2 regions of the Paenibacillus sp. AK002 genome follow, and region 2 is predicted to be linked to the other one. Evidence: riboswitches for the same ligand, from Rfam matches in the RefSeq annotation. Region 2 holds a riboswitch; the other holds the start of a gene.
What was found. A riboswitch is a leader RNA that binds a small molecule or an ion and turns the genes downstream of it on or off. The one in region 2 is predicted to bind cyclic di-AMP.
Positions count from the first base shown of each region.

Region 1 (15,791 bases), 1.6 Mb from region 2:
CGTCGCTCCCGATTATGTGCTTGTGCACAGCAAGGTGAAGGAGAAGTTCATCGCGCACCTGAAAGACGCCATCACTTCATTCTACGGCGAGACCCCGCTAACCAATCCCGATTATGGGCGCATCGTTTCGGAGAAGCATTTTGACCGGCTTTCCAAGTTTCTGGACAACGGAACCCTGCGCCACGGCGGGGGCACGTCACGGGAAAAGCTGCTCATCGAGCCCGCCGTGCTTGACGATATCACCTGGGATATGCCGATCATGGAGGAAGAAATCTTCGGTCCGCTGTGTCCGATCCTGACTTATGAGGATCTGCACGAGGCGGTCCAAGCGATTCAAGCCCGTCCTAAGCCGCTCGCGCTTTACCTGTTTACCGAGAATGAAGATGTGCAGGATTACGTGCTCTCCTCGGTTTCTTTTGGCGGGGGATGCGTCAACGACACGCTGATGCACCTGGCAACCCCCTTCCTTCCGTTCGGAGGCGTCGGCGAGAGCGGGATCGGCTCGTATCACGGGGAATACAGCTTTCACACGTTCTCCCATAGAAAAAGCGTGCTTAAGCAAACCAACCGGTTTGATTTTAAATTCCGTTATCCTTCCAAGAACGGGCTGGGCATTTTAAAAAAGCTGATGAAGCCTTAGCTTTCATCCAGCCTTCGCTTTCCTGCCCCGTTAGCTATAACTAATAAAGGAGCACCGTTGTCGGCGCGCCTGTTTCACTTGGATGAATGTTTTCTGCGATGCGGCATATTGCCCTTTGTCTTCACTTCGCCGCCCTCCGTCTCCAGTCCGTCGTCGCCGGGCTTAAAGATCCGGCGCAGCGTCCCCAGCATGGACAGCGCATAAGCAACGGTAACGAAGCTGAATGCAATCTCCAGCACCACGACAAGCCGGGACGTATTATCGACAGGGGCTACATCGCCATACCCGACCGTGACAAACGTCGCCATGCTGAAATACAGGAAGGTAATGAACTGGCTCAGCAAATCCTGACCGAGGTTCTCGCCTTCGAAGGAAACGCCCCCGAACAGCTTATAGATCGACATATACACCACCGTGAAAAATAGAATGCACATCCCCGCCGCCATGCTGATCCGAACCAGGGTCGTTTTCATATCGACATGCTGATGGACAGAGTCTGCAATCTTATCGAAGATATACAGCACATAGAAAATAACGGAGCATAATGAAAACAGCAGAATCAGGGCCCGCATGCCGCCTTCTCCGGGTACGACATGCATGAGATCAATCCAGCCGAGCAGATCCTCGACCGATATCAGGATATAAATGAGCAGCGGCGCCAGCAGCAAAGGCCTGCTGGACCACTTCTTGTCCATGCTGTAAAACAGATAGATCAACAACAGCAAGCCTGCCAAATTGAGCAGCCACATCCACCAAGACATCTCAAGTCCCTCCTTCAGCTTGAGGCCCGCAACCTGCAGGCCGTGCCATTACGTCCTATTACCCTCGAAACGGCACCTCTGCACCTGGAGGTCATTGGCAGCTGGCAAGAACTGACTATAGCCCGTGGTGATGTCCGGATATCTTGTGTTGCGTCGGCCCCAACACTCGCCCGCGGCAACTCCGAAAGCTTGCGCGATGCGCCGCTAACATTTAACGGTTCTTCTCCATCCACGACACGGCATAATCCACCATGGCCCGCTGTTCAGCCAGTATGCAGTCCGCCTTTCCTACGCGTCCATGGATATACGCATCGGGGCACTGCGCTTCGAACGAAGCCCCTAATGCCTCGAAGTCGTCCGAATGATAGTTGATATCCTGAAACGCCTGCCACTCCGTTACTCCCTGTACCCTGCGGACTGGCGCATGAGCGGTAACCGCCTCCTTGCCCTTCCAATTGGCGCGGTATTCGCTGAGGTGGAACGACGTATTGTTGCCATAACCACTGCCCAGCATAAGCACGTACGCGCCCGCATCATATAAGCGTGCCAGTGGAGACGCTTCGCCTAAGCTATGATCCAGCGGATGGGATTGCATAAGGACTCTGGCATCCCTGCCGCGTGCCGCAAACGAAACATGCGGATGAGCGCTTCGGATAACCCCTTCTTGTTTACGGAACGCTTCCGGAATGATCCCCATTCCCGAAGTGACCGTCAGATCCGGATCATACGGCGGCATGCCCTCGCGGATCAGATTCCACCATTTTGGATCGGCCGGCGGATTTCCCCATGTCTTTGGATCGGTTAAGTTCGCGGATTGCGTCGGCATCACCAGCGTCCCTTCTTCCCCCAGCACGTCTTCGAGTGCCAGTATGACGGCCTCCGGACCGCCGACGATCCACCCGCCCACACTCCTGAGCGAGGAATGGACCAGCAAGGTCATGCCCTTCCGTACGCCCAGAGCGGCCAAATCATCGCTAATATCCTTTGTCGTAATCGGTCTTTCTATGATCAAGCGACTCACCTCAGATTCAATTCGAAGATTTCCTGTCCTATGAAAAAAACACATAAATTATAGCACAACAAAAAGCGCCTGTACCGAAGCCATGCCCCGGTCAGACGCCTTGGTGTTGAAGTTAACCGATTAAACGCTAAGCCAGCGCTTAAACAGCTGTTTGGTCGTATCCTTGTTCATCTCCGCAATGGACGTTGTCAGCGGAATGCCCTTCGGACAAGAACGCACGCAGTTCTGCGAGTTACCGCAGCCCTCGATGCCTCCGTCCTGCATCAGCGCTTCCAAACGCTCCTCCTTGTTCATCTCGCCTGTCGGGTGAGCATTGAACAAGCGAACCTGGGAGATCGCGGCCGGTCCGATAAAGTCCGTTTTTTCGTTGACGTTCGGGCAAGCCTCCAGGCATACGCCGCAGGTCATGCACTTGGACAGCTCGTAAGCCCACTGACGCTTCTTCTCCGCCATTTTGGGGCCAGGACCAAGGTCATAGGTGCCATCGATCGGAATCCACGCTTTCACGCGCTTGAGAGCCGTGAACATGCGGCTGCGGTCGATCACCAAGTCTCTCACGACCGGGAACGTCTTCATCGGCTGAATCCGAATCGGCTGCTCCAGCTTATCGATCAAGGCCGCGCATGCTTGGCGCGGCTTCCCGTTAATGACCATGGAGCAAGCTCCGCACACTTCTTCCAGGCAGTTGGAGTCCCAGCATACGGGTGCGGTGGTTTGGCCCTGCGCATTTTTGGGATTGCGCTGAATTTCCATCAGCGCACTAATGACGTTCATGCCGGGACGGTAAGGAATTTCGAATTCCTCGGTATAGGACTTCGTCTCCGGATTGTCCTGACGTGTAATGATAAATTTAACGCTCTTTGAGGCAGCTGCCGTTTGAGACATCGTAAATCCCCCTTCCTTCTTACTTGTCTTTCGAATAGTCGCGAATCCGCGGCGGGATTAAGGAAACATCCACTTCTTCATATGAAATCTGTGGTCCATCCGGCGTCCAAGTTGCTTTGGTTGTCTTGAGGAAGTCTTCATCGTTACGATCCGGGAATTCCGGCTTGTAGTGAGCGCCCCGGCTTTCGTTCCGGAGAAGCGCACCCAGCGTCATGGCCTCGGACAGCTCCAGCATGTTCCACAGCTGACGCGTGAACGCCACGCCCTGGTTGTTCCAGCGGGAGGTATCCGTCATATTGATATTGCGGTAACGCTGCTTCAATTCCTTGATTTTGCCGATGGTTGCTTCAAGCTTGTCATTATAACGAACAACCGTCATGTTGTTGGTCATCCATTCACCGAGCTCTTTATGGATCACATAAGCATTCTCGGTTCCTTCCATCTTGAGCAGGCCTTCGTACTTGGTGGTTTGCTCTTTCGCTGCGCGGTCAAATACCGTGGAGGATACATCCTCTGCGGATTTCTTCAGGCCTTTGACATATTCGATCGCTTTCGGTCCGGCCACCATGCCGCCGTAAATGGCGGATACCAGGGAGTTGGCTCCCAAACGGTTCGCGCCGTGATATTGATACTCGCATTCGCCGGCTGCGAACAGCCCTGGAATGTTGGTCATTTGGTTGTAATCGACCCACATGCCGCCCATGGAGTAATGGACTGCCGGGAAGATTTTCATCGGGATTTTGCGCGGATCGTCGCCCATGAATTTCTCATAGATTTCGATGATGCCGCCGAGCTTGACGTCCAGCTCTTTCGGATCCTTATGGGAGAGGTCCAGGTAGACCATGTTCTCGCCGTTGATGCCGAGTCCCATATCAACGCAGACGGAGAAGATTTCGCGCGTAGCGATATCGCGCGGCACCAGGTTTCCGTAAGCAGGGTATTTCTCTTCGAGGAAATACCAGGGCTTGCCGTCTTTATAGGTCCAGATCCGTCCGCCTTCGCCGCGTGCCGACTCGGACATCAAGCGGAGCTTGTCGTCGCCCGGAATGGCCGTCGGGTGAATCTGGATGAACTCGCCGTTCGCATAATGAACGCCTTGCTGATACACGGCACTAGCCGCTGTTCCCGTATTGATAACCGAGTTGGTTGTTTTTCCGAAAATAATGCCGGGACCGCCGCTGGCGAGAATGACGGCTTCAGCCTTGAACGACTTGATCTCCATGGAGCGCAGATCCTGGGCGGCAATGCCGCGGCATACGCCTTCGTCGTCGATGATCGCATTCAGGAACTCCCAGTTCTCGTATTTGGTCACAAGCCCCGCAGTTTCCCAGCGGCGAACCTGCTCGTCAAGCGCGTACAGCAGCTGTTGGCCGGTGGTCGCGCCGGCAAACGCGGTACGGTGGCGCTTCGTTCCGCCGAAGCGGCGGAAATCGAGCAGGCCTTCCGGCGTGCGGTTAAACATAACGCCCATGCGGTCCATCAAGTGGATGATGCCCGGCGCCGCTTCGCACATCGCTTTGACCGGAGGCTGATTCGCAAGGAAGTCGCCGCCGTATACGGTATCGTCAAAATGCTCCCAAGGAGAGTCACCTTCACCTTTCGTATTTACGGCTCCATTGATGCCGCCTTGCGCGCACACGGAGTGAGAGCGTTTAACGGGTACAAGCGAGAATAGATGAACGTGAGCGCCTGCTTCCGCCGCTTTGATGGTTGCCATCAGCCCGGCGAGGCCGCCGCCCACTACGATAATATTAGATGCCATTTTTCGTTCACTCCCCTTTAACTTAAGACTGTCTTAACTACATCGATCGCTGCCGTCGCCGCCTGGAATTCGGAACCGCGGAATGCTGTCATGGCAAGAACGAACAGCACGCTCATCAATACGAACAAGCCCATGCAGATGTAAGTGGATACCTTCTGCGCGCGCGGACCGACGGTGATGCCCCAGCTGACGAGGAACGCCCACAGGCCGTTAGCGAAGTGGAAGGTAGCGGAAACAACGCCGATGACGTACAGAATAAACAGAACCGGATTGTTCATGATGCCGTGCATCGTGGCGCCCAAATCGTCATGCGTGATTTTGCCGATCATGATTTGGAAGCGCGTATCGTACATATGCCAGATGACAAAAACGAACGTAATAACGCCGGTGATCCGTTGGATGGTGAAGCGGATGTTCCGTTCATAGTTGTAGTTGCCCACGTTGTTATTCGCCTGGTAAGCGATGTATAACCCGTAGACGCCGTGATATAGCAATGGCAGCCAGATCAGGAACAGCTCGAGGAAAAAAATCAGCGGCATGCTGTTCAAAAAATGGACCGCGCTCGCGAAGCCTTCCTTTCCACCCTCGAAAGCCTTAAAGTTGGAAATCATATGGCTGAGCAAAAATGCCCCAAGCGGTATGACACCGAGCAAAGAATGCAGCTTTCTGGAATAATACCCTTTCATCAGTTGACGTTCCCCTTTCCAATGTACAGCGTTTTCATTTTCAATCTTTCCTATTTTCAGAACAATTACACTTCCCCTGCCCTAAAAGAGGTTGTTCAAAAAGCCATGCAACGACAAAAAGTTGCCTATTTCAGCAATCGTGTGAACAACTTGTGTCATGTTTCATGTTACTCCTTTTTTTCTTATAATGGAATTGCAATATAATTATTAATCGTTATAATCTATACGCATAAGCAACGTTTTGCACGCATGTCTATTTTAATAGGAGGATTTCCATGTTCGAAGAACTGGACGTGTTCGCCGTCGTCGTGGAGCAATCCAGCATCAATCAAGCCTCCAAGCTGCTCAACTTGTCACAGCCGGCCCTGTCCCGAAAAATAGCCAAGCTGGAGGACCAGCTCGGGCTGCAGCTGTTCAACCGCCGCGGCAAAAGGCTGGAGCTTACCTCCATCGGGCAGATTGTGTATACCTTCGCCCTGGAGCAGCGCCAGCAGCAGATCAAATTCTTGCAGACCTTGGCCCATTACCGGGAAGGGGACCAAATCTCGATTAACCTGGGCGCCAGTCTGACCACGCTGCAGACCACCCTGCCCCCGCTGGTCAATGCCTTCATGGAGCGTCATCCGTCAGCCGAAATCAAGCTCATCACCGGCAAGACCCATGAAATCGTGTCTTATGTAAGAGATAAACGGGTGGATGTCGGCATTGTTGCTTCATCCATCAATCAGCCGGGCTTGAACTGCATCCCGCTGTTCGATGACCATCTGGAGCTTGTCATCCCGTCTTCACATCCGCTGGCGGAAATCGAGGATGTGGGCATCGAACAGCTTCAAGGCCTGCCGATGATCATATTTTCGACCGGAACCTGGTACCGCAAGCTGACGGACGATCTGTTTCACCGCTGGGGCATCATGCCCGATATCCGGATGGAGATCGACTCCTTCGAAGCGATCGTCAGGCTGATCCCGACCTGCAAGGCGGCCGCGCTGCTGCCCAAATCCTATCTGAGGCCGCAGCTGCTGTCCGATAACGGGCTCGTCGACATTCATATTCCGGCACTCATCGAAACCCGGCGAACGACTTCGCTGATCTACGGACAAGCCTCGGAGCTGAGCAAGGCGGCCAGCCGCTGGATCGAAGAAACGGAGATCCTGTTCCGCAAGCTGGAGGAAAATAAATCGAAAAAAAACTGACGATATTTCGCAATCGTCAGTTTTTTTCTACTATATTTATTTTTCGAGCATATTCACGACTTCGGACTCAAAGCGGTCCACGTTGTCATTGGAGCCGATGACGACCATAATGTCGCCGGAGTTCACGACGTCCATGGCCGTCGGAGCAACGATAATGCCGGACTGTTTATTCAGCGCCACCACGCTGACGCCGTACCGGACCCTCGTATTAAGCTCGCTCAGCGTTTTCCCGTCCATGCAGTCCGTGACCGTCATCTCCACAATCAGATAATCCTTGGATAATTCGATATAATCAAGCAGGTTCGGCGTCACGAGCTGGTGCGCTACCCGGATCCCCATATCCCGCTCGGGAAAGATGACCCGGTCCACGCCAAGCTTCTCCAGCGCCCGGCCGTGCAGCACCGAAATCGCCTTGGCAACGACCATCGCGACACCCAGCTCTTTCAACAGGATGGCGGAGAGGATGCTCATCTGAATGTCGTTCCCGATCGCAACGATCCCGCAGTCGAAGTTGCGGATGCCGAGCGATTTAAGCACTTCCTCATCCGTCGCGTCCGCCACCACCGTATGCGTCAGCAGCTCGCTCATGTCCTCGACGACCTCTTCGTTCCGGTCGATGCCGAGCACCTCATATCCCTGTTCCATCAGCTCCAGCGCCAGACTGGCGCCAAATCGCCCCAAACCGATGATTGCAAATTGCTTTGGTTTCATGTCTCTCCTATACCCCTTATCCAATTATCATTTTGCCTTCCGGATGACGATATAATTCTTTACCCTTTTTCGGCCCTAGTGCATAAGCAAGCGTCAAAGGCCCCAATCGACCCGCAAACATCGTAAGGCTGATCAGGATCTTGCCGAACACGGTCAAATCGGGCGTTAAGCCCATGGAGAGACCTACCGTACCGAAGGCGGATGTCGTTTCGAATAGAATCTCCAGGAAGTCCCCTTCCTCTGTCGTCGACAGAATCATCGAGACGGTTAGAACGAGCAGCAGGGCCAGCAAGGCAATGGTCAGTGCCTTCAGCACCCGCTCCTGGGCCAGGCGATAACGGAACATGACGATGTCTTCCCGCCCGCGCATCATCGCAATGACCGCCCCTACCATAATGGTAAAGGTCGTGGTTTTGATGCCGCCGCCGGTTGACCCTGGAGATGCTCCGATAAACATCAGGATGACGATAAAAAATTGCGTTGCCTGTCTGAGCCCCGTAATATCTATAGTATTCGCGCCCGCCGTACGCGGCGTTACGGATTGGAATAACGCGCCGAAGAATTTCCCGCCCCAGTTCAGGGAACCCAGCGTTCTCGGGTTGGTAAATTCAAATATGAGAATGACGATAAATCCGACCGCAAGCAAGGCAGCCGTCATCGTGAGCACCACCTTGGAGTGCAGGGAGAGCCTCCGCTGTTTTCGGTAATCGATCAGATCGGAGAGCACAATAAATCCAATGCCCCCGGAAACAATCAAGAACATCACGACGAAGTTGACTACCGGATCGTATACATACCCGGTCAAACTCCGAAAATCGCCAAACAAATCGAAGCCGGCGTTGTTAAACATCGTCACCGCATGAAAAACTCCGTAATATATCGCCCGGCCCAGCGGCATATCAAACGCCCAACGAACCGATAAAAGGACTGCGCCGCAGGCCTCGATGACGAGCGAGTACAGCAGTACTCTGCGTATCAGCCTTACGATGCCTTCCATCGAGGACTGATTCATCGCTTCCTGCAAGATTAGACGGTCTTTGAGCGATATGCGTCTCTTCAGAACCAAGGCGAATAAAGTAGCCATCGTCATGAATCCGAGCCCGCCGATTTGAATCAGCAGCATGATCACGACTTCTCCGAAGGAACTGAATGTCGTTCCCGTATCCACCACGACCAGGCCCGTTACGCACGTTGCCGAGGTGGAAGTGAACAAGGCGTCAGTAAATCCAAGCGGTTCGCCCGTCGTCGTCGAGATTGGCAGCATTAACAGCCCGGTCCCGATGAAGATGATGGCCGCAAAACCAAGCACGAGAATTTGGGGCGGAGACAATGTAAGCCAGTTTAATTTAGCGTTCAATCGGACACCTTCTTTAAAAAAATCAACGAAAAAAGACACTGGAAAACGCAGTGCCTTTCGGTCTGGTTCCTGTGCAACAGCCTACGAGGTTAGCTGACGGATTCGGGCATTTCCACAGGTCGCCCTATTCATTATTCCGGGAATAATGAAATTCACCCCAATTACATGGTTCCCCCATTTTCATTACGAAATTCGGCTGGAATATTCGGTTCCTTCAAGCATGATGTGATTATAACTCAATCCGGTACGTAAACCCAATGCCGTTTTTCGCCCGAAATATCTTTAAAAGAGCGCGAATTGGGCATATTCAAGAATACAAGCGTAGGGTTCTCTAACGTTTTCGAAACCTTTCATTCATTTTCATCGATTTATTTCAATATTCCGATAATTGGGATAAGCTGCTTATGGCTTTCATACTATGTTATATTGACTCTATGCGTTCTTAATCAGGCATATCGAATACCAGTGGGAGTATCAACTTTCTTAGAGGAGGAATTTCATGAATCGTGCAAGAGAGCCCTTGAAGCTGAAGCCCAATCTGAAGCAGCTCATCGCGCCTGCCGCAGTCGGCCTGATTCTGTTCCTATTATTTCAGGTATTTCCGTGGGCGAATCCGGACGATACCGAGATGGCCTCGCCGGATATCATTTCCAAGGAGCAGGCTCGGCAGGCAGCTTCAAGGTTTGCTCAGGAGCATCTGCAGTTTGCGGCTGCGGACACGGACGAAGCCTTGGTTACATATCAATCCAAATCGGAACTTTACGGATATCTGGCGAAGGAGAAGAGACTTTCGGAATATAACAAAACCTATGAAGCCAAATATCCCTATGACGTATACCGCGTTCGCTTCAGCGAGCCTGGAGGCGATGCCCTCAATGTGGACGTGCACATGCAGAATTCCGGCATCGTCGGATTCTCGTATGATTATGCCCGCTCCAGCTTTGACCGGATCGAGCTGAACAAGGGCGAAATTCAGAGACAGATGCTGCTCGTCGTTGAGGATGGCATGACATTGGCCGAGAAGCAGGCGCTGGCCGAGCCATGGCTTCAGCGGGCGGGTTATGACCTGTCGAATCTGGAGCTGGTTACGAAGGAAGGGGAGCCCCGTCTCAAATATGTGGACCCTGAATCCAGGATCGGGGACTCCAGGCTGGAGCACCGCTTCACCTTCGAGCAGGGGAAATTGCGCTCTTATGAGCCCTCCTTCTCGGTCCCGGCCGCCCACTCCGCTTATGTCAACAAGCAGACGCAGGATGCCACCCTGCTGACGCTCGCCGGGTACGGCCTGTTCACCCTAATCCTGGGCATTCTTGCGATTGTGTACAGCGTAAAGACCAGGGCCTACACCTCGTTTAAGCGCGGCCTGTTCTTATCGGCGCTGCTGTTCGTCATTCAGATGCTGAACACGTACAATCTGATTCCCGTTTTCAAATCCGAAGGCATGTCGCAAACCGGCGTGCTCGGGATGATGATTTTCTATGCCGTCTATTCGCTCGTTTTCTCCGCCCTGCTCTATTTCTCCCTTGTCGGCGGCAGCGGGCTGTGGCATAAAGAAGACGGGCTCAATCCATGGCCGCGCGCCAAAGAACCCGGATACGGGCACTACGTGCTGGACAGCATGAAGCTGGGGTATATGTGGGCCTTCATCCTGCTTGGCGTCCAATCCGTCATCTTTATCGGTCTTGGCCTGACCCTGAATACATGGTCCACCACGGATGCGACGCAGTCGCCTTACAACATGCTGTATCCTTGGCTGTTTCCATTGATGGCCTGGCTGGCCGGCATATCCGAGGAGGCCGTGTACCGGCTGTTCGGCATCAAGATGGTGAAAAAGATCGTCCGCAATACCTTTGTCGCAAGCTTGATCACCTCGCTCATCTGGGCGCTGGGACATACGCTCTATCCGATATACCCCGTGATCTCCCGGCCGATTGAGCTGGTCATCATCGGTTTGCTGTTCAGCTACATCTTTTTGAAATACGGGTATTTGGCGGCCATGTTCTCCCATGTCATCTTCAACAGCATCCTGATGGGCATCAGCCTGATCATGCTCAAGGATGCCGCCAACCTGCTGACGGGCGCTTTTTACATGGTGCTTCCGGCGATTGTAGCCTATGCGATTTACCGTTTCAACCCGACAAAAAAAGAGAAGCCGTATGTCACGACTCCTCCTCACGAAGTGCATTAAGAATTTCCGTTGCTAATTTTTCACCGATTGAAAGGGGCTTGAAGTCTTCGACTGAAGCCTCTTTTATTTTTTTGACCGAGCCAAAATGCTTCAGCAGCATTTTGCGGCGCTTCTCCCCGATGCCCGGTATCGAATCCAGCTTAGACGTCACCATCGATTTCCCGCGCTGCTCGCGGTGGAAGGAAATCGCGAAACGGTGAACCTCATCCTGAATGCGCTGGAGCAAATAGAACTCCTGGCTGTCCCGAGGCAGCGACACCGGCTCCGGCGGGTCTCCGACCATCAGCTGCGCCGTTTTATGCTTGGCATCCTTCACAAGCCCGCAGACCGGGACGAACAGCCCCAGTTCATTCTCCAGCACGTCGATGGCCGCTGAGATCTGTCCCTTCCCCCCATCGACGACAATGAGGTCCGGAAGCGGCAGGTTCTCCTTCAATACACGCTCGTAACGCCGCCGGATCACTTCACGCATCGTATCGTAATCGTCCGGCCCCTGCACGGTACGGATCTTATATTTGCGATATTCCTTCTTATCCGGTTTCCCGTTGGTGAATACAACCATGGCCGATACCGGATTTGCGCCCTGAATGTTCGAGTTATCAAACGCCTCGATCCGGTTCAGCGACTGAAGGCCGATCACCTCGCCCAGATTGGCCGCTGCAACCGAGGTCCGTTCTTCATCGCGCTCAATCAAGCGGAATTTCTCATCCAGGGACACCTTTGCGTTATCCGACGCCATGCCGACCATCTGTTTCTTCAAGCCCCGCTGCGGCACGTGAACCTTCACGCCCAGCCATTCCTGCAAGGCGGCAGCGCCCCCGGCAGCATCTACGAGGCCGGCGGCCTCCGCCTGCTCCGCCTGGGCTTGGACAAGGACTTCCCGCTGTTCTTCGGATGCATCCGTGGTCAGCTTCTTCTCCGTTTCCGCGGCTTCGCCTGCGTCCCGGGCACCTTGATCTCCGGCGCTTCCGGTTGCCGTCTCGGAGCCGGCCTCCTCTGCCAACAGCGGCCCAGGCAGCAGAATTTCCTGCGGCAATGCAGGATTATCGCTGTAATACTGGGCTATGAACGACATGAAATCACTGTGCGCATCCCCGTAGAACGGAAAAACGGACTTGTTGCGCTGCACCATTTTGCCTTGGCGCATGTACAGAATCTGCACGCACATCCAGCCTTTGTCCACGGCATAACCGAATACGTCGCGATCCCGGGTATCCGTTGTCGTGATCTTCTGCTTCTCCATGAGGGTATCAATATGGATGATTTGGTCCCTGAGCTCCTTGGCACGCTCGAAATACAAATCCTCCGCGGCCTCCTGCATCTTTCGCTGCAGTTCCTTCTTGATCTCTTCGTGCCCGCCGCTCAGGAAGGAAGTAATCTCTCCCGTAATCTGTTCATAGGCGGACTTCGGCACTTCCTTCACGCATGGAGCCAAGCATTGTCCCATATGGTAATACAAGCAGACCTCTTTCGGCATAACGCCGCATTTGCGCAGCGGATACATCCGGTCCAGCAGCTTTTTGGTCTGCTGCGCCGCATACGCGTTGGGATACGGACCGAAGTATTTGGCTTTATCTTTAAGCACCCTCCTGGTCACTTCCAGGCGGGGATGCTCTTCATTCGTTATCTTAAGGTAGGGATAGGTTTTATCGTCCTTCAGCAGCACATTGAATCTCGGCTGATGGGATTTGATCAGATTGCACTCCAGAATTAACGCTTCCATGTTGCTGCCCGTCACGATGTATTCGAAATCGCGGATTTCCGAAACGAGCATCTGGGTCTTCCCGTTATGGCTCCCGGTAAAATACGAGCGCACCCGGTTCTTCAGCACTTTGGCCTTGCCCACGTAAATAATCGTGCCTTCATGGTTCTTCATCAGGTAGCAGCCCGGCTGATCCGGCAGCAATGCCAGCTTGTGGCGAATATTCTCCTGCGCCTTCTCCTGATCCTGAAGCCGTTTGGCAGAATCGTCCATGCTATTCCTCCTCTCCAAGGAGATTGTATGATATTAACATTATTAATATATACCATGATAATGAACCACACAAAGCGCCTCCGGGTTACACCGAAGGCGCTGTATGAAAGCGGATTGCAGTCTATGGCAAATCCTGCTTATTGATGTTTTGCAATGATGCCCTTCAAGGCTTCTTTGGAGTTCAGACCTACGACTTTATCGACAGGCTGGCCGTCTTTAAAGAAGATCATGGTCGGAATGCTCATGACGCCGAAGCGTGCTGCGGATTCCGGATTCTCATCCACGTTCACCTTTGCAATTTTTACATCATCGCCGAGTTCTGAAGACAATTCGTCCAGAATCGGAGCAAGCATTTTACAAGGGCCGCACCATGGCGCCCAGAAATCAACTACAACCGTGCCTTGTCCTTCTACTTCATTGACGAAGGTTTGGTCGGTAACATTGACGATAGCCATTGTATTCTCCTCCTCACAGGATAAGATCGAGTAAAGTGCGAATCATAATTGTCGAATGGGTCGACGAATTTAGTATACCACAATCGGCCGGAAAAAGTGAAATATACTCACCTAAAGAAAGAGGTTTTCACGGGATTTTTATGCAATCTTTACAAATGATTTGCGCATTGGGTATACTACTAGTAACAAGTCGGGTGACTGTCAAGTTTTTCGTGTTCGCACGGCATGTTCACCTTTTGAGGAGGCAAGCACCATGGATGTAAACGTACGCGTTAACGATCCACGGGAGCACATCAATGAAGAACCACGCAATGACTTTGGCGATTTGATGATGGGCTTCGTGGGGATGTTCGGTTTCATGACCATCATCTTTTTCGGATTCGTCATTATCAAGTTCTTGGTCGGTTAATATTTGATGATTCCTTGTGCACAGATAAAAAGTCTGATCCTGCCGCGCTCCATGCGCAAGCGGGATCAGACTTTTTACGCTTCAAGGGACGTTTGTCCACTGTGCTCATGTGCATTTTAGCAGACGTCTAAAACTTCCCTCTCTGGTTCTCCCCGAACAAATGAACGACATCCACGAAAGGCGCAATCCGGTTCATCAACCGCTGCCCTTTGTGAAGCTCCTCGCCGTCCTTGCTCGTGAAGCTGAGATGCTGTTCCAGCCCGTCGAGCGGATAGTTCGACGTATAGAAGGTCGGCAGCCGGTTCATCCTGAAATTCAGGATGGAGCCGAGGACATGATCCCGTACCCACGGATTCAAATTCTCCGCTCCAATGTCGTCAAAGATCAGCAGGTCGCAATGCTTCATCGTCTCGACCATGTCCTTCAGCTTCTGGCCGTCCTGCATCATGGTTTTCAGATCTTCCACGAAATCGGGCATATAGACGATCACGCCCGAATGGCCCGCTTTCGCGAGCTCATGCATCAGGTAACCCATCAGGTACGTTTTCCCGGTACCGAACGAACCGGTCAGATACAAGCCGCGCGGGGACAAGCCGTTCTCCTTCGTATCCCGGATATATTTGAAGACCTGGTGCACCGCAGGTGCCCGCAAGCGGTCCTTCGCCATAATCTCCATGTTGTCGTACCCTTCGCTCAAGGCATGCTCGTCAACATAAAAGCTGCGAATCCGCTTTTTGATCTGATCCTCATTGGTTTTTGCAATCTGCAGGGAGCACGGCGCCTTCCGTTCATAGATCTCCACCGTGCCGTTCATCCGCTGGATATCCAGCTTGCTGAAATGTCCCTGGAAATCATTCGGACACCGGTCCAGACCCGGGCAAGCCTGGCAGTGGGCCTGGTCTCCCGCATATTGATACAGCTTGCTTAAATTCAATCGTATGACCCGGTCATCGATCTCCGGATATTCGCTTCGCAGTGCTTGAATCAGAGGATTCCTGAGCAAATCCTCCGTAATTTGCTCGGTTCTGCGCAGGAGCGCAGTACTTTTCATGCTTTCCAGCAGTTCACCAAGGGACTCCATCACCCGTTCCCTCCTCTCTTAAGCAGGATTTTCCTTATCCGCCCTTCTTGTTGCCAGCCTGCATTTCTGCCGCAAACCGCATCATTTCTTCGAACTCCTCATCCGATACGGCCTCCGCCTGATCGGACTCCAAAGCCACTGGAATTTCCGGCTTCACCTTTCCGCCTTTAGCGTATGTACGCGTGCGCTGCGAGGCTGCCTTCTGCTTGCCTTTCATCTTGGCTTGATCCCGTATATACTGAACGGCTTTCTCATAGCTGTTTACTTGCTTCAGCAGCATATTGGAAGCGATGGCTTCCACGAAGTTGCGGTTGATCCGCTGCTCGCCGCCTGCGGCAATGAGCGACATCAAATAATGAATGAGCACGTTGATGACTTCGCCCGGCAGCTTGTAGCTCAGGTCGATCTTTTCGAAGATGTCCAGAAACTGCGCGGGAACCGAGCCCGGGAAGAACGTCTGCAGGAGCCGTGTATAAGGCTCGTTGCGAAGCATCATATTATATTGGTGAATATCGCATTTGGATTGGAACTGGGCCGGAACCTCGACGTAATATTCCATCTGTACGGCATGCTCCTGCGCAGGCTCGTCCGGATCGGCCGTCATCTCCTGATGCAGGGCAACCACCTTGCCCGCCGTAATCTGCCGCTTCTCTTGCATCTTCATGCC
Region 1 is NZ_CP096377.1:5,951,292-5,967,082, forward strand. It holds gene M1D70_RS26700 (aldehyde dehydrogenase) at 1-640, shown strand, start outside; gene M1D70_RS26705 (potassium channel family protein) at 715-1,401, opposite strand; gene M1D70_RS26710 (aminoglycoside N(3)-acetyltransferase) at 1,613-2,413, opposite strand; gene sdhB (succinate dehydrogenase iron-sulfur subunit) at 2,543-3,307, opposite strand; gene sdhA (succinate dehydrogenase flavoprotein subunit) at 3,327-5,069, opposite strand; gene M1D70_RS26725 (succinate dehydrogenase cytochrome b558 subunit) at 5,087-5,755, opposite strand; gene M1D70_RS26730 (LysR family transcriptional regulator) at 6,031-6,948, shown strand; gene M1D70_RS26735 (potassium channel family protein) at 6,985-7,659, opposite strand; gene M1D70_RS26740 (TrkH family potassium uptake protein) at 7,676-9,016, opposite strand; cyclic di-AMP (ydaO/yuaA leader) riboswitch at 9,080-9,224, opposite strand; gene M1D70_RS26745 (CPBP family intramembrane glutamic endopeptidase) at 9,516-11,204, shown strand; gene uvrC (excinuclease ABC subunit UvrC) at 11,176-13,179, opposite strand; gene trxA (thioredoxin) at 13,317-13,634, opposite strand; gene M1D70_RS26760 (hypothetical protein) at 13,888-14,043, shown strand; gene dnaI (primosomal protein DnaI) at 14,171-15,124, opposite strand; gene M1D70_RS26770 (helicase DnaB) at 15,159-15,791, opposite strand, start outside.
Region 1: another riboswitch for cyclic di-AMP. It lies ahead of M1D70_RS26740 (TrkH family potassium uptake protein); the one in region 2 lies ahead of M1D70_RS19110 (C40 family peptidase).

Region 2 (15,791 bases):
GCCGGCCGAGGGTCGACGAATATGGTTTACGTGACGCTCAGCACAGGCATCGGATCAGGCATCGTGCTGGATGGCAAGCTGTTTCTGGGCAGCAATTCCTTTGCGGGGGAGCTTGGGCATCATATCATTGATCCCAGCGGTCCGCAGTGCAATTGCGGCAGCCATGGCTGCTGGGAGGTGTTTGCTTCAGGAACGGCCATCGGCCTGGCAGCATCCCAGCGGATGCTTACCCAACCCAGCGTTATTTCCGAACTGGCCGCAGCCGATGGTGGCGTGAACGCCAGGCATGTATTCGAGGCTAAACGTCTTCATGACCCCGTCGCAATAGAGGTCATCGATCGCGCCGTCTATTACATGGCGCTTGGACTGGTTAACGTCATTCACAGCTTCAACCCCGATCGCATCGTGGTTGGCGGGGGTGTGAGCAGAGCAGGGGAGCTCCTATTCCCGCAGCTGCGGGAAATGACGGATAAGCTGGTCATGCCGTCCTATCTAGGAACGTACGAGATCGTTCCTGCGGGACTGCGGGACGATGTTGGCCTGGTGGGAGCCGCAGCCTTGTTCCAATAATATATTCATAAAGAAAAGGCAACAAAAGCCGCCCTTCAAGGGCGGCTTTCTGATTATTTCATGAAGAGAGCGGGAAACGGAGCGATCCTATTTGCGTAAGAGAAGTCCGTAACTTGTGACAGGTGATAGGCGTAAACCGTAAGCCGTCATCCGTTTTCACTGGAGTCGAGTTTTTGGTTTCCTATTAGGTTTGTTTGTATCCGACAAACAATAAGCGGTTGCCCGCACTTTCCCGCCCGCCGACGGTAACCGCCGGCTCCAAACCCGCACGCGAGGCGGCCTGCAGGCTTGGAGCCGGCGGCTTCCGCTATTCCATATATTTTGATGCGTCGAACGTAATCATGCTCGTATGGTTAGCATGTTCGATCAGTGAGGAGAGCCTGGTCACTTCGCGTTCCTTCTTGCGCGCCTGCGCCTGATAAGCTTCCGGATCGTATAAGGCCACGTTAAACAGCGTTACGGCGCCATCTCCGCTTCCCCGGCTGCTCTGGCGCTCCAGCTTCTTGCGGGAGCCGAGATGGGCAAGCTGTCCGATATCGCTGCGCATTTGTTTGGCGAGCTCGATCGCCTCCATGATGGTCATGTCGGAGCCGTTCCAACTAATGGTCTGCGTCGTGTTGGAGATTGCCATCAGCAGATCCAGCTTTCTGTAATCCCCTGCGGCGGCTTCGATCTCTTCCGTAATGGCATCCACGCTGCGTGCAGGATACTCCGCCGTTTCCCCTTTTTCAATGATCGTGCTGCTGTTGTTCAAACGTTCCGACATCAATTGATTCATAAGACGGTTGATTGCTGCCCGGACTGCCAAAGCTTCAGCCATCGTGATTTGACTCATAAGCGAAGGATCACCTCTTTGATTTCTTGTCTGAATATGTAAACGTTCCGAACTGCCAAAAAGTTGCACGCCCTTTAATAAAACGTCGCCGGAGGTTCGATGGAGAGTTACATAATTGTCATGAGTATGTGAGATGCTGTACTGAAAATACATGAAAATTTTCAGCCCATACGACATTGATTAACATATAGTGATAGATTTCTAGGATATTATTGACAGCATCCTTGCTTGTATACTATATTAAGAGAAGGTTACAAAATGTTAATGAATTTTGCCGAATTTCGTTTGTGAAAACGGGGGAACCGTCTTGGGTGAATTATTCTTGTACCATAGAGAGTATAGGGAACCTTCAACCGAACCCTTAGCTAACTCCGTAGGCATCGAAGGAGAGAACATATTTTGAAGAAGTTTGTCATCACATTGCTTGGGTCTGCAATTATTTTTTCTTCAGGTGCCGTATCAGCCTATGCTGATCAACAACCGAATTTTCAGCATCAAGTGAAGCAATTGGTAGGAACGCCTTATAAATGGGGCGGAACAACGACAAGCGGATTTGATTGCTCCGGATTTATTCTGTATATGTTTAGAAATTTCGACGTAGATCTTCCACGCACATCCCAGAGTCAGGCTAAAGCCGGGGTTCATGTGGATCGCGAGGACCTGAGAGTCGGAGATTTGGTATTCTTCAATACAAGCGGCAGCGGCATTTCCCATGCGGGCGTTTACATTGGAGATGGACAATTTGCGCATGCTTCCAGCAGCAAGGGCGTAAGAATCAGCAAGCTTAGCGACTCGTATTACGAACCGCGTTATGTTACGGCGCGCCGCGTATTGAGTCAAGAGAATTATGCCAAACTGGTAGGAAGCGCAAGCTAATTGGAACAGGTAGTTTAGAGTTCGATACATAACCGGAAAGCCTGACAAGAGATGATCTTGTCAGGCTTTCTTTTTTTAGAGAAAATTATAATTTGGGATTCTGCGAAAAGATTCACTAGATTATTCCTTTACGACAGAGGCATTCACGGCGGCTTCCATGCCATTATTATAGGAACGGAACAAGCCCAGACGCCAGAAGGCGGCACCTTTCAGATCATAGCGTTTGGCCAAGCCGAGCTTATCGTCGACGGATGTGGCGGTTTCGCTGCTTAAGCTGATGCCGAGCAGGAGCTTCTGCTTAGGAACGCCTGCCTGAAGTGCCTGCTGAATGGCTTGGTCCACCAAACTGTTGGGCTCAGGAACCTGGGCTTTGGTGCCGACCGGATTGTACTGATACGCCATGACGATAAGATCATCGGCAAGGGAGGCCAGCGTCTTGTAATCATAGCCTTTATAGGCGCTGTTCAGTGGCGGGACCGCTAAGGACAGAGCAATGTCGCCGGGCAATGCCGCTTTCAATTGCTTGACGTAATCATTCAGCAGCTTCTGCTGCTTCGCGGCATCCAGTTTAAAACCAAGCCCTTCGAAATCAAGCACCACGCCGCCGAATCCGTTATCCGCCACCGCGGTCGTGATGCCTTCAATGGACTTTTGGCGAAGGCTGCTGTCGCTGAGGACTTTGGTTAATTCGCCGTTTCCGTCCAAAGCGTAAACCATAAGGTACGGTTTAATCTCCCGATCCGCTGCATCCGCAACAATCGATTGCGGAGTCACGTCGCCGGCCGCCGCAGGCAGACGATACTCGTCGCCTTGAAGCGTAAACTGACCTTCCCGATCAATGCGGCTCCAGCCGAAGGCGACTGAATTCATGGATGGTACGAGATCCCGCTCTTGGAAAGATTGCAAAGCGTAAAAGGCTCTTAGATGCATTTCGCGCTGCGGCGACACGAGGGAAACCGTGCGAGTCGCCTGATTCCAGCCGACATTAACGCCGAATTGGCTGCTGAACGAGCTCAGCGGAATCAGAACGCGGCCTTCCCGTTGGACAGGGGGAGCGGCTAGCTTTACTTTTTTACCGTTGACGGTTGCGCTCGAGCTCCCGACTTGAAGCAGCACTTCCGTCGGTTGACCCTTCACCTTGCCAATGGCCTTCACCGTTTGCGTCTTGCTGTTCCAAGTGATTTGAATGCCCAGCGCTTCACCGACCGTCCGGAACGGCACGTAGGTGACCCCTTTGTCTATCCTGGGAGCCGCGTCGAATGTAAGCGCAACATCATCCAGCGTTACCGAAATGGCAGGCGCAGCGTGTACCTGGCCGATATGGGGCGCGGTTCCGAGCAGAGATAAGGCAAGAACGGCAGCGACGGCTGTTTTTCCTATTCGTCTATGCAGCATGCTAATGTTTCCCTCCAACCCAATAAAATAATAGAATGATATTCATAGAATATGGAATTTGCTCTAGCATACGCTAGTATAGCAAAATTTTCATAGAGTTCCAATTGCATGATGTCATAGAATCGATAAGAGTAAGCTTGTTGATTTTTTAAACTTTCCAGTATAATAATTGAAGGAATTCATACATAACCTGATGATTACATGCATAGGGGGATAAAGGCGTGTTTAAATTCTGGAAAAACAAAAAGGGCGGGAACAGCGGAGAGAATTCGTCGCTCCCGGCAGCGGAAGAGAGAATGGAAGCCGTGCCGGACCAGATCATCGAGCTTACGGGCCGCGAGGTTCAGCGCAGCGTGGCCCCTGTTCTGGGCATAACGGTGCTTGACTTGGCCGAGCGGAATGAGGTGGATTGGAACTCTTTTTGCAAAAGAGGGACGTGTGCGCGCTGCCGCTGCATGGTGGTGGAGGGAATCGAGTATCTGTCCGAACCCAATCTGGCCGAAGAACGGCGCCTGGATCCGGAAGAAATCGAAGAGGGGTACCGTCTCGGATGCCAGAGCAGGATCGAAGCGGTCGGCCCCGTCAAAATCAAGCATGCTCCATACTTTTGACGATATAGAAGGACATATAACAGTAATATAAATAAAGCAGGCAGCCGTACCATTGCGGCTGCCTGCTTTATTGAAAGGAAAACAAACTAAAATTCCTTCACTCCACGGCCATTTTGCTCTGTTCCCGGAACGAGCTTGGCGTTTGACCGGTAATTTTCTTGAATAACATCGAGAAATACTTGTCGTTGCCGTAGCCGACTTGGGAAGCAACCTCATGCACCGGCATTTCGGAATCCGCCAGCAGGCGCTTGGCCTCTTCAATCCGGCGGGATATCAAGTAATTGAAGGGGGAATCGCCGACTTCTTTTTTGAACAGATGGGATAAATAATGCTGGCTGACATACATCGTATCGGCGATGTCCTTGAGGCTGATGCTCTGGGTGTAGTTGGCGTCGATAAAGTGCTTGGTCCGCAGCGCGATTTCATTCTTGCCCTTCAGGGATTGGAATTGGTGTTTAACGTCCACGATGCGATAAATCACGGTAATCAATGACATCAGCAGGTTCGTGCTCAGCGTTTCATATCCCAGTACCTGCGAATCGCATTCGCGGAGGATCTCGGAAAGATAGCTCTCCACTTTATAAGCGTATTTCTCGCAGGATATGACCGGCTCGACATAGGCCGGCAGCAGCATCCCCTGAGGCACCCCTTCAATGTGAAGCGAATCCACGCCGCAATAGATGACCTTGAATGGCCCGTCCGTGATGGATTTCTCCTCATGGGGAATGCCAGGGTTATAGATGGCGACATCGCCTTTGTTAAGCTCATATACTTTACCTGCTATGGTGAATTCTCCGCGTCCTTCAACCACATAGATGATCTCGCAGAAATCGTGGATTTGCGGCGGGCCATAAAAGAAGTCCTCGTCGACGACCTGGCCGGCAAAGAGCAGCTGCGGATTTTTGATGAAGCGGAAGTGATCGCTTTTACTATGCGAGATTTCGATTTTTGGCACGGTCTCGTCCCTCCTGAAAGCAGCATCCTTTTCCTATTATAATGCATATTGCTCCTCGATGCCGAAATCGTTTGCAGCCCGCTTACGCATAGGTACACTGTCTTGCTGAAATTGGGGACCGATATAACAAAATAGTGGGTTATCCTTGAGCCCGAATCAACTTACAATGATGTCATAATCCTTATAGGGAGGCGTGACATACATGACAATTGAAAACGATTACAGATGGCGGGACGGATTTCCGAAAATCGGCATTCGCCCTACGATAGATGGCAGAAGGAGAGGAGTAAGGGAATCCCTTGAGGAACAAACCATGAATCTGGCCAAGGCCGTCGCCGAGATGCTGACGAAAGAGCTTAAATATCCGAATGGCGAACCGGTTGAATGCGTGATTGCGGATACTTGCATCGGCGGCGTTGCCGAAGCGACCGCAGCGGCCAAGAAGTTCAAGAATGCCGAGGTCGGCCTGACGATAACCGTTACGCCTTGCTGGTGTTACGGAACGGAAACGATGGATGCGGATCCTTCGCGTCCGAAGGCGGTATGGGGCTTCAACGGAACAGGGCGTCCGGGCGCGGTGTATTTGGCAGCCGTCTTGTCGGCCCATGCGCAGAAGGGACTTCCCGCATTCGGCATCTATGGCGAAGACGTTCAGGATGAAGGGGATACCCGCATTCCGGATGACGTTCAAGAGAAGCTCCTGCGTTTTGCGCGGAGCGGGCTGGCTGCGGCCTATATGCGCGGACAATCGTATTTGTCCATGGGCTCCGTGTCGATGGGCATCGCCGGTTCGATCGTGGACGACAGCTTCTTCCAGGAATATCTGGGCATGCGGAATGAATATGTGGATATGAGCGAGTTTACGCGCCGTTTGGAGGAAGGGATCTATGATCCTGAAGAGTATGAAAAGGCGCTTGCTTGGGTGAAGGAGAATTGTACGGAAGGACCGGATAACAATCCGGATCATCTGCAGAACAGCCGGGAGCGCAAGGATCTCGAATGGGAAACCGTCGTCAAAATGACGCTGATCACCCGTGATTTGATGATCGGCAATCCGCGATTGAAGGAGCTTGGTTTCGAAGAGGAAGCCCAAGGCCACAGCGCGATCGCTTCCGGCTTCCAGGGGCAGCGCCAATGGACGGATCACTCCCCGAACGGAGATTTTCTGGAGACCATCCTCAACTCCTCCTTCGATTGGAACGGCAGACGTTCGCCGTATATCGTGGCAACGGAGAATGACAGCCTGAACGGAGTCGGCATGCTGTTCGGATACCTGTTAACCAATACGGCACAGATTTTCGCGGATGTGCGGACGTACTGGAGTCCGGCTTCGGTAGAACGGGTTACCGGCTATAAGCTTGAGGGCAAAGCGGAAAACGGCATCCTGCATTTGATCAATTCCGGTTCGGCCGCACTGGACGGAACGGGCGAGCAGGAGCTTGACGGCAAGCCGGCCATGAAACCGTTCTGGGATATCACGGATGAAGAGGTTGACCGCACGCTCAAGGCCACGCAGTGGAGACCGGCTAACCTGGAGTATTTCCGTGGCGGCGGTTACTCGACCGACTACCTGACGCGCGGCGGCATGCCGATGACGATGTTCCGCCTTAACCTGGTGAAAGGGCTTGGTCCCGTCCTGCAAATCGCCGAAGGCTATTCCGTGGATCTGCCGTCGGAGGTGCACGATACGCTCGATAAGCGTACAGACCCGACATGGCCAACGACCTGGTTCGTACCGAACCTCACGGGAGAGGGAGCCTTCTCCAGCGTTTATGAGGTCATGAACCAGTGGGGAGCCAATCACGGCGTGATCAGTTACGGACATATCGGAGCAGATCTTATCACCCTGGCTTCGGTGCTGCGAATTCCGGTCAACATGCATAATGTGCCCGCTAATGAGGTGTTCCGTCCGCGTGCATGGGGCATGTTTGGAACGTCCGATCCGGAAAGCGCCGATTTCCGCGCTTGCCAGAACTTCGGTCCTCTATATAAATAAGGTCATTCGAGAGGAGAGCGAATCATGCTGAATGTAGAAACGAGAAACGAGCTCTGCAAGTATGCCAAAAAAATCGTCGACAACGGACTCGTTGTAGGGCCTGGAGGGAACATCAGCGCCAGGGCAGGGGACAAAATGTATTTGTCCCCGAGCGGTTTTGCGCTGGAGGAGATCGAGCCGGAGCAATGGATCGAAGTGGATATCCCGACGGGCGATATTACCGATATTGGTCTGCGGCCTTCCTCCGAAGTGCTGATGCACCTGTACGGATACCGCAGCAACCCTGACATCGGGGCCATGGTGCATACGCATCCGTCCCATTGCATTGCCTTTACGCTGGTGGAACAGGAGCTGCCGGTGATGTTCCCCGATCAGGCGGCATTGGTCGGCCGTACGGCTTATATCCCGTACATCATACCAACGACGGATTTGTTAGCAGATGCCGTAGCGGAGAAAGTGACCACGGCCAGCTCCATACTGCTGGGTAATCATGGACTGGTCACAACCGGCCGGAATCTGCGCGAAGCGTATTACCGGACCCAAGTGGTTGAAGAGAGCGCCAAAATTTATCTGAGCGCCAAGGCGGCCGGCACGCCGGTGCCGCTGACAGATCAGGAAGTAGACGATATTGCTGCTCTGGAGAGCGAGGATTATCGGATTCAGCTTCTGCAGAAAATGAAATAAATGTCGAGTTAAGGCTCGGATCTCGGATAGTTGGAATTTGAATCGGTATCGTACTAAAGGTGAGAAAGGATGCGGCGTATGAGCAATTCATCTGCGGTGCTTGCGTTTGACTTGGGGGCCAGCAGCGGCCGGGCGCTGCTGGGCGAAATCACCGCTTCTGATCATGACTCCCCCGGCATACTGAAGATCACGGAGATTCATCGTTTTGCCAATACTCCTGTTCAGATGGGAGATCATCTGCACTGGAACTTCCCGATGCTGCTCCAGGAGGTCAAGCACGGCATCCGTAAAGCGTTTCAGGACGGTTATCGACCGGTCAGCTATGGCATCGATTCGTGGGGCGTCGATTATGGACTGATTGACCGCAACGGGGAGCTCATCGGAGTGCCTTATCATTACCGGGACCTCCGGACGGAAGGGATGGTGGAGGAAACCTGCAAGCAGGTTGGCAGAGAGCGGCTGTTTCAAGAAAGCGGCCTGCAATTCATGCCGTTTAACACCATCTTCCAGTTGAATGCGATGCTTAAGGCGAAGTCGCCGATGCTGGATATCGCGGACAAGTTCCTGCTCACGCCGGATCTTCTGAACTATTTTCTTACAGGGGTTCAAGCATGCGAGTTCACCATGGCAACCACGACCCAGCTGTATCATGTTACGAAAGGCAAGTGGAATGAGCGGTTAATGGATGAGCTGGGACTTCTCTCGTCCTTGTTCCTTGAACCCGTACAGCCGGGAAGCGTGATTGGCAGGCTGCAGGATGCCGTAGCGCAAGAGCTTGGCGTTCCGGCGATCGAAGCGATTGCCGTGGCGTCGCACGATACGGAATCCGCCGTGGTGGCCGTTCCGGCGAATGCCGCCCGGTTTGCTTATCTCGTATGCGGGACCTGGTCGCTTCTCGGAACCGAGCTGCCGGAGCCGCTCGTTCACCCGGACGTGCTGGAAGAAGACTTCTCCAATGAGGGCGGGGCTTATCAGTCCTTTCAATTGCTGAAGAATATCATGGGCCTCTGGATTCTTCAGGAGTGCAAGCGGCAGTGGGAAAATCAGGGACTGAAGTATTCTTATGCAGAGCTGGTTGAGCTCGCGGAGGACGCGGAGCCTTTCCGCAGCCTCATCCATCCCGATGATCTGCGCTTCATGAATCCGGCCGATATGACGGCTGAAATTCGGGATTATTGCCGGGAGACCGGGCAGCCCGTTCCGCAAAGCGCCGGTGATTATGTCCAGTGCATACTGCAAAGCCTGGCCCTAAGATACCGGGAAGTGCTTGAACGGATGGAAGTCCTGACAGGGCAGTCGTACGATGGGCTTCATATGGTTGGCGGCGGCATTCAGAACGAGCTGTTATGCCGGTATACGGCGAATGCCATGGGCCGTACGGTGTGGGCCGGTCCGGTCGAAGCCAGCGCCATCGGGAACATGCTGGTTCAATTTGTGGCCAATGGCACGCTGCGCAGCAGGGAAGAGGGAGTCGAGCTCGTGAAGCGGTCTTTTCCGCTGGCCTGGTATCAACCCGAATCCCGTGAGGATTGGGAGGCAGCGTTCCTGCGTTACAAGTCCTTGATCGGGCAGCAGCAGGCACAGCCGTGATCATAAAAGCGTTCAGGGACTGACAGCTCCCTGGCTCAGATTCTCATCTTGCTTCAAAATCTGATAAAGAAGGATGTCGTTCCATGCTAAAAGGCATATCTCATTTGCTCTCGCCTGAGCTGCTGAAAATACTTATGGAGATGGGGCACGCGGATGAAATCGTTCTCGGCGACGCCAATTTCCCTTCAGCCAGTCACGCCCGGCGGTTGGTCCGGGCAGACGGACACGGAATCCCTGCGTTATTAAACGCCATATTGCCGTTATTTCCGCTGGATACGTACGTTGAATCCCCGGTAGCCCTGATGGCCGTCACTCCCGGAGATAGCGTGGAAACGCCGATCTGGGAGGATTACCGCCAGATTGTGAAGGAGTTTCACGCCGTTCCCGTTGAATTCGATGAGATGGAGCGTTTCTCGTTCTATGAACGCGCCAAGAATGCGTATGCCATCGTGTCGACGGGCGAACAAGCGCTGTATGCCAATGTTATCCTTAAAAAAGGCGTAGTCGTTTAGGCTGCCTGGTGCAATAGTTAGAGAAGAGATCGCTGCGGCGGTCTTTTTTTTCGGTTTCCAATGGTCTAAGTGGTTTTCATCATCTGTGTAAAAAATGAACACAACACCGCCGGATTGATCTACAATGAGCATTAGGCCAGATTGAACAAGCGGGAAAGTAAGACGCCCAGATGATTCTGGCAAATACATACCATCATAAAAATGAAGGTGAGATATTGTGAGAGGAACATACGCATCGTTATCGGTCGTATCAACGGCAACCAATTATATTATGGAGCAAGACAATGTAATGACGCGTACCTATCGTACCTATATCAAACCGAGAGAGTCCGGGCAGCTTGAGCTGAGATTCTGGCACAGCAACTCGGTAGATTCCACGTGGGATGTGGGCTCGTTGGCCAAAGGGAGTATGCCAGGGGGAGCGTGGCGGATTGAAGCGGCTTATGCTGCCGATGGCGGCACCGGCCGGAATGGGCAGGTTGTGCCTGGGACAAGCGTGCAGGTTATGTTTGACGGGAATCCGGGTAAAGCGGTAGCTCCCGGCGAGACGTTTTGGAGCGATCCGTTGCAGATCGAACTGCCCAAGGGACATGATTTGGCGTTCACTTGGACCATAACGACGCTTTCATCAGGTAAAACGGTGCCATACAATACGGAGGGGCTGCTTGTAACGGCTTATGAAGCTGAAGGGAATAAGGCGGATGACGAGTTTGGAGCAGCGTTCGTGCCGGCAGCGAGCCGCTTGGTCATGCCTGCTTTCGCCGGGTATGCCAGAACGGTCAAGCAGCGGATGATCTTCCAAGGTGACTCTATTACACAAGGCGTAAGAACTGCGAAAGACGGTTACCAATACTGGGTGTCCCGCATTGCGGATGGCCTCGGGCAGGACTACAGCGTATGGAATATCGGTTCCGGCTGGGCAAGGGCATATGATGCATCGGCAGACGGTCCGTGGCTCGCGAAGGCAGCCGAAGGAGATATTGTTGCCATAGCGCTTGGGGTAAACGATATCGATATCGGAGCGAGAAGCTCCCGGGAACTGCTGGATGATTTATCATCGATTGTAAGGCGTTTGAAACAGAGGGAGGACGGAACAAAAGCTCGGATCATTCTCTTTACAGTACCCCCGTTCAATTTTATGGAAGACAGGGAAGCAGTATGGCGTACCGTCAACGAATCGATTCGCACCCGTCCTCCGGAAGGCGTGGACGCCGTGTTCGATATCGCAGATATTCTGTCCCGTCCTGCTCCCGAGGAACATCGGATCGAGCCGAAATATATGAGTTCTTCGGATGATCCGCATCCGAACGGCCTAGCAGGAGCGGTGATTGCTGAAGCTTTCTTGAAGTGGTTTGAGGCGCAGCCGAAAAACTAAATCCGCATAGGCGGTTGAAAACGGAGATTTACTCAGAAGGAAATGGACGGGTCGGTTTCATGCCAATGGTTGGTGGAGAAAACAGCGCCAGTCAGACCGTAATCGGTCTGACTGGTCGTGGCTTCTTCAAACTGCAATAAGACGATAACTGGCTGATTGGCGTCGTTCGTCACTGTATCGGTTATACCACCACAGCTGTTCCGCTGACGGCCACCATCAGCATTCCCTCACGAATGACCTCATAGTCGATGTCCACCGCTACGATAGCGTTGGCCCCCATTCGCTCAGCCTTGTCTTTCATCTCGGCAAACGCTACATCCCTTGCTTCCTGCAGCTTGTTCTCGTAGGCACCCGAGCGCCCACCAACAAAATCGGTAATGGAGGCCATAAAGTCCCTCACTACATTAGCGCCCATAATAACTTCGCCGTTCACAATGCCGATATACCTTTTAACCGGGTAACCTTCAATGGTAGATGTTGTTGTCATAATCATATGATATTCCTTCTTTCAAATAATTTTTATATAGCGTTTACGAATAAAGACACCTTTCACCTGATGCTGATTTGGATTGCAGTACTAAGAAGCATACGATCGATTACCAGCGTGGGTGCTTTCTTTTAGTACGCCGACAGAAGAGGATTGGTTTCATGAATGGGCGGAAGAAGACAATTATACGATGGAAAATGCTCATTGAAGCTGCAAAGCAGGTGGCCAATAGGCGGTTGTTTCCTAATGTATAGTAGTCACGCAAACAAATCTTGCATTGAAACCTGTAAGCCTGGATAAAGTTTGGATTCCGCAAAAGAGCCATGGGCTTGCGAGAAGTAGTTCACATCCGCGATCTCGCCGTCGGACAAGGAAAAGAGGATGACTTGAGCTTTCATCCGATCGATGATCCAAATTTAAAAGTAGGATGATTTTTTCGAACAGTTTGCTTCTGCTGCAGGATCTAAGGCTGCATTGAAACTCACGGATTTGTGGCGGACGGTATTTCTCGCGCCTTGCAAAGTCTTACCTGCGCTTTCGGTACACTTTAGGAGATAGGCCATACACCTTCGAGAACTGTCGGGTAAAATAATTGCTGTCATTGAATCCGCTCTGATAAGAAATGTCCGAAATCGGAAGGGGTGTCGTCTTTAACAGCCTGCATGCATGCTCCAAGCGGAGCTGCAGAAGATAGGCGAAAGGCGTTGTTTGGTAATAGGATTGGAATATCCGATTCAAATGCCTGACGGATATATTGGATTTGGCCGCAATTTCTTCACGGGAAATAGGCTGCAAATAGTTATCCTCCATAAAGGAAATGGCTTTCGCCAAATGCATCAGATTAATTTGGGCTCCGTGACGCTCTTGCTTTTCATATTGCCGTGACAGCTGGACGACGAGCTCCATAAATCGCGAACGCAGGATGGTCTGGTAGCCCTGCAGCTTGTTCGCGTATTCCTCAATCATGAAGTCAACAACGGACGATATGTAATCCAGACTTGAGATCGGCAGGCTCATCTTGCTCAAGGCATGGTTGATATTGCGGTAATACGGTTCTAGAACGAAAAGCGCCTGATACCCGTTCGATCTTTTGAACTCAGGACCTGCCGATTCCAGCATCTCGGGCTTATACATGATGTTGCAAATACGAAACTCATGCGGGTCTTTATATCCATGGGAGGTTGTGCCGTTAATGACAAAGACGTCCCCCTTCTTGATAAACGATTCCTCTGTGTTGACGATATGGGTGGCATGACCATGCAAAACGATAACGAGTTCGGAGAAATCAACATGGTGATGTACGTACATGTCCTCTTCGTGTCCGCCATATTGGATAAAGAACTTAAAATGCTCATCCGTCGTAAACCAATCCAAGTGTACGCTTCTCATTCGACTACCCTCCCAAATATATTATGCAGTGTCTTGATGTCCTTATCATGCTATATTCAGGCTCTAAGATCAAGGAATAAGGACAAAACTAGAAGATATAATAGGATCTGAAAGTGAGTCGCTCTAAACCATTCATACAAAAAAGCCTTGAAAAAATGTTCTGCTGGCGACTGACAAGAAGATATTGAACAGGGGGTAATGGCATGAAACACTGGAAGGGATTATCGCCGCTCTTGGCTATGATGATGCTGGTTACGTTTATTCTGGCTGCGTGCAGCAGCGGTGACAACGGCAATTCCGCAGGCAGCGAAGGGGGAGATTTGAAACCGGTTACAATTACATATTTCAGCGCCGATTCGAACGCGAACTGGGCAAGTATGCAGGATGCTGTCGGCAAAAAGCTGACCGAGACGACCGGCGTTACGATCCAAGCCGAATTTGCGGTTGACGGTTCCAATCAGAAGCTGCCGCTGATGGTAGCGAGCGGTGAATATCCGGATCTCGTTTACGCTAAAGGCGATGCGAATCTGTTCGTTGATTCGGGCGCTTTTATCGACCTTACCGATTTGATCGAAGAACATGCACCGAACCTGAAAAAGCTCTATGGGGATTACATGAACCGTCTGAAGTGGAGCAACGAGGATGAGTCGATCTATGTTCTTCCGACGCTGAATGCGGTGGATCATCAGCAATTGGATGCTGGCGGAAACTTTCATATCCAGCATGAAGTGCTGAAAGAGCTCGGTTATCCGGAAATCAAGACCGTCAAGGATTTTGAGAAGGCGCTGAAGGATTATTATGAGAAACACCCGGCGATCGACGGTCAGCCAACGATTCCGTTGACGCTCAATGCGGATGGATGGCGATTCATGATCTCCGTAACGGATGCGGCCGTGATTGCTACCGGTTTGTCAGGGGATGGGGAGTATTATGTTGATCCGGAAACGTATGAAGCGAAATTGCACTACAGACGTCCGGAGGACAAGGAATACTTCCGCTGGTTGAATCATCTCAACGCCACGGGCATATTGGACAATGAAACGTTCGTTCAGAAGACGGACCAGTACGAAGCAAAGATCGCCTCAGGCCGCGTTCTTGGCGTCATTGACGCCGATTGGGGGTTTGGAAACCCGACGAATGCGCTGAGAACGGCCGGCAAAGAGAACCGTACCTATGCGAGATTCCCGATCCAATTGGATGAGACGACCAAGGACGCTTCGTTCCAGAATGCAGGGTATGCAGCAGGCTGGGGAGTAGGCATCACGACATCCGCGAAGGATCCGGTAAGGATCATCAAGTTCTTGGATTATCTGGCTTCCGAAGAAGGGCAAATTTTGATGAACTGGGGCATTGAAGGCGAGCATTACAATGTCAAAGACGACAAACGCGTCATTCTGGAGGACGTGCAGGACCGCAAAGTTAACGACAACGCCAGCTTCACCAAAGAGAGCGGAATTGGATTATATAACAGCTTGTTTCCTCGTTATGGCGACGGCGCGAAGGATTCGACCGGAAATTATTATACGACCAACTTCCCGGAACAAATCAAGGCCAATTATACGCCATCAGCCAAAGAAACGCTGCAAGCGTATGGTGCGGAAATGTGGAAGGATCTCTGGCCAAAGTCGGAGGAATTTCCAACGAAGCCGTGGGGTGCGGCATATCTTATTTCCCCGCCGATCGACTCCAATATTGCAATCACCTACAAGCGGGTTGAAGAGATTGTTCGCAAACGCATTCCGGAGATCATCCTTGCGGAGCCGTCCCAATTCGATGCCCTTTACGATCAGTTCATTCAAGATCTGAACGCTGCCGGGGCGGAAAAGATGGAGCAGGAATATTCGGAGCTGGTTCGTGATCGGGTTGAGCTGTGGAATAACTGAACCGTTTGATTTGAGGGGCAGGCCCAAAAGCTGCCTCTCTTTTATGCCAATCTGGTTTCACCATTGTTTCTTAGACATAAATAAGAAGTGCAGAGGAGTGTTTTGTTTCATGAAGTTTAGCAACCCCATCCTACCGGGCTTTTATCCGGATCCAAGCATTTGCCGAGTTGGCGAAGATTATTATTTGGTGACGAGCACATTTGAGTATTTCCCGGGCGTTCCCATCTTTCATAGCAAGGACTTGGTAAATTGGAAGCAAATTGGCCATTGCCTTACATCGGAAAAACAACTGTCCCTTAAGAACGCCGGGAGCTCAGGGGGAATTTATGCCCCGACCCTTCGCTATCATGAGGGCTGGTATTATATGACGACAACCAACGTCAGCGGAATCGGCAACTTTTACGTCAAAAGCACGGATCCTGCAGGTCCTTGGTCTGATCCGATCCCTGTCGCCCAGCAAGGCATAGATCCTTCGCTGCTATTTGACGACGATGGTCGCGTCTATTTTCAGACGGCTTGCTACGGCGACGAGGGAGAGGGCATTTATCAATGCGAAATCGATATTGCAAGCGGCAAGAAGCTGACGGAAAGCCGTTTAATCTGGAGAGGAACCGGGGGAGCCAGTCCGGAAGC
Region 2 is NZ_CP096377.1:4,323,386-4,339,176, reverse strand. It holds gene M1D70_RS19120 (ROK family protein) at 1-570, shown strand, start outside; gene M1D70_RS19115 (hypothetical protein) at 878-1,405, opposite strand; cyclic di-AMP (ydaO/yuaA leader) riboswitch at 1,668-1,801, shown strand; gene M1D70_RS19110 (C40 family peptidase) at 1,805-2,281, shown strand; gene M1D70_RS19105 (stalk domain-containing protein) at 2,402-3,676, opposite strand; gene M1D70_RS19100 (2Fe-2S iron-sulfur cluster-binding protein) at 3,898-4,287, shown strand; gene M1D70_RS19095 (AraC family transcriptional regulator) at 4,385-5,242, opposite strand; gene M1D70_RS19090 (L-fucose isomerase) at 5,445-7,238, shown strand; gene M1D70_RS19085 (class II aldolase/adducin family protein) at 7,263-7,922, shown strand; gene M1D70_RS19080 (rhamnulokinase) at 8,001-9,512, shown strand; gene fucU (L-fucose mutarotase) at 9,596-10,024, shown strand; gene M1D70_RS19070 (SGNH/GDSL hydrolase family protein) at 10,242-11,399, shown strand; gene M1D70_RS19065 (YbjQ family protein) at 11,581-11,892, opposite strand; gene M1D70_RS19060 (helix-turn-helix domain-containing protein) at 12,412-13,275, opposite strand; gene M1D70_RS19055 (ABC transporter substrate-binding protein) at 13,479-15,158, shown strand; gene M1D70_RS19050 (glycoside hydrolase family 43 protein) at 15,268-15,791, shown strand, end outside.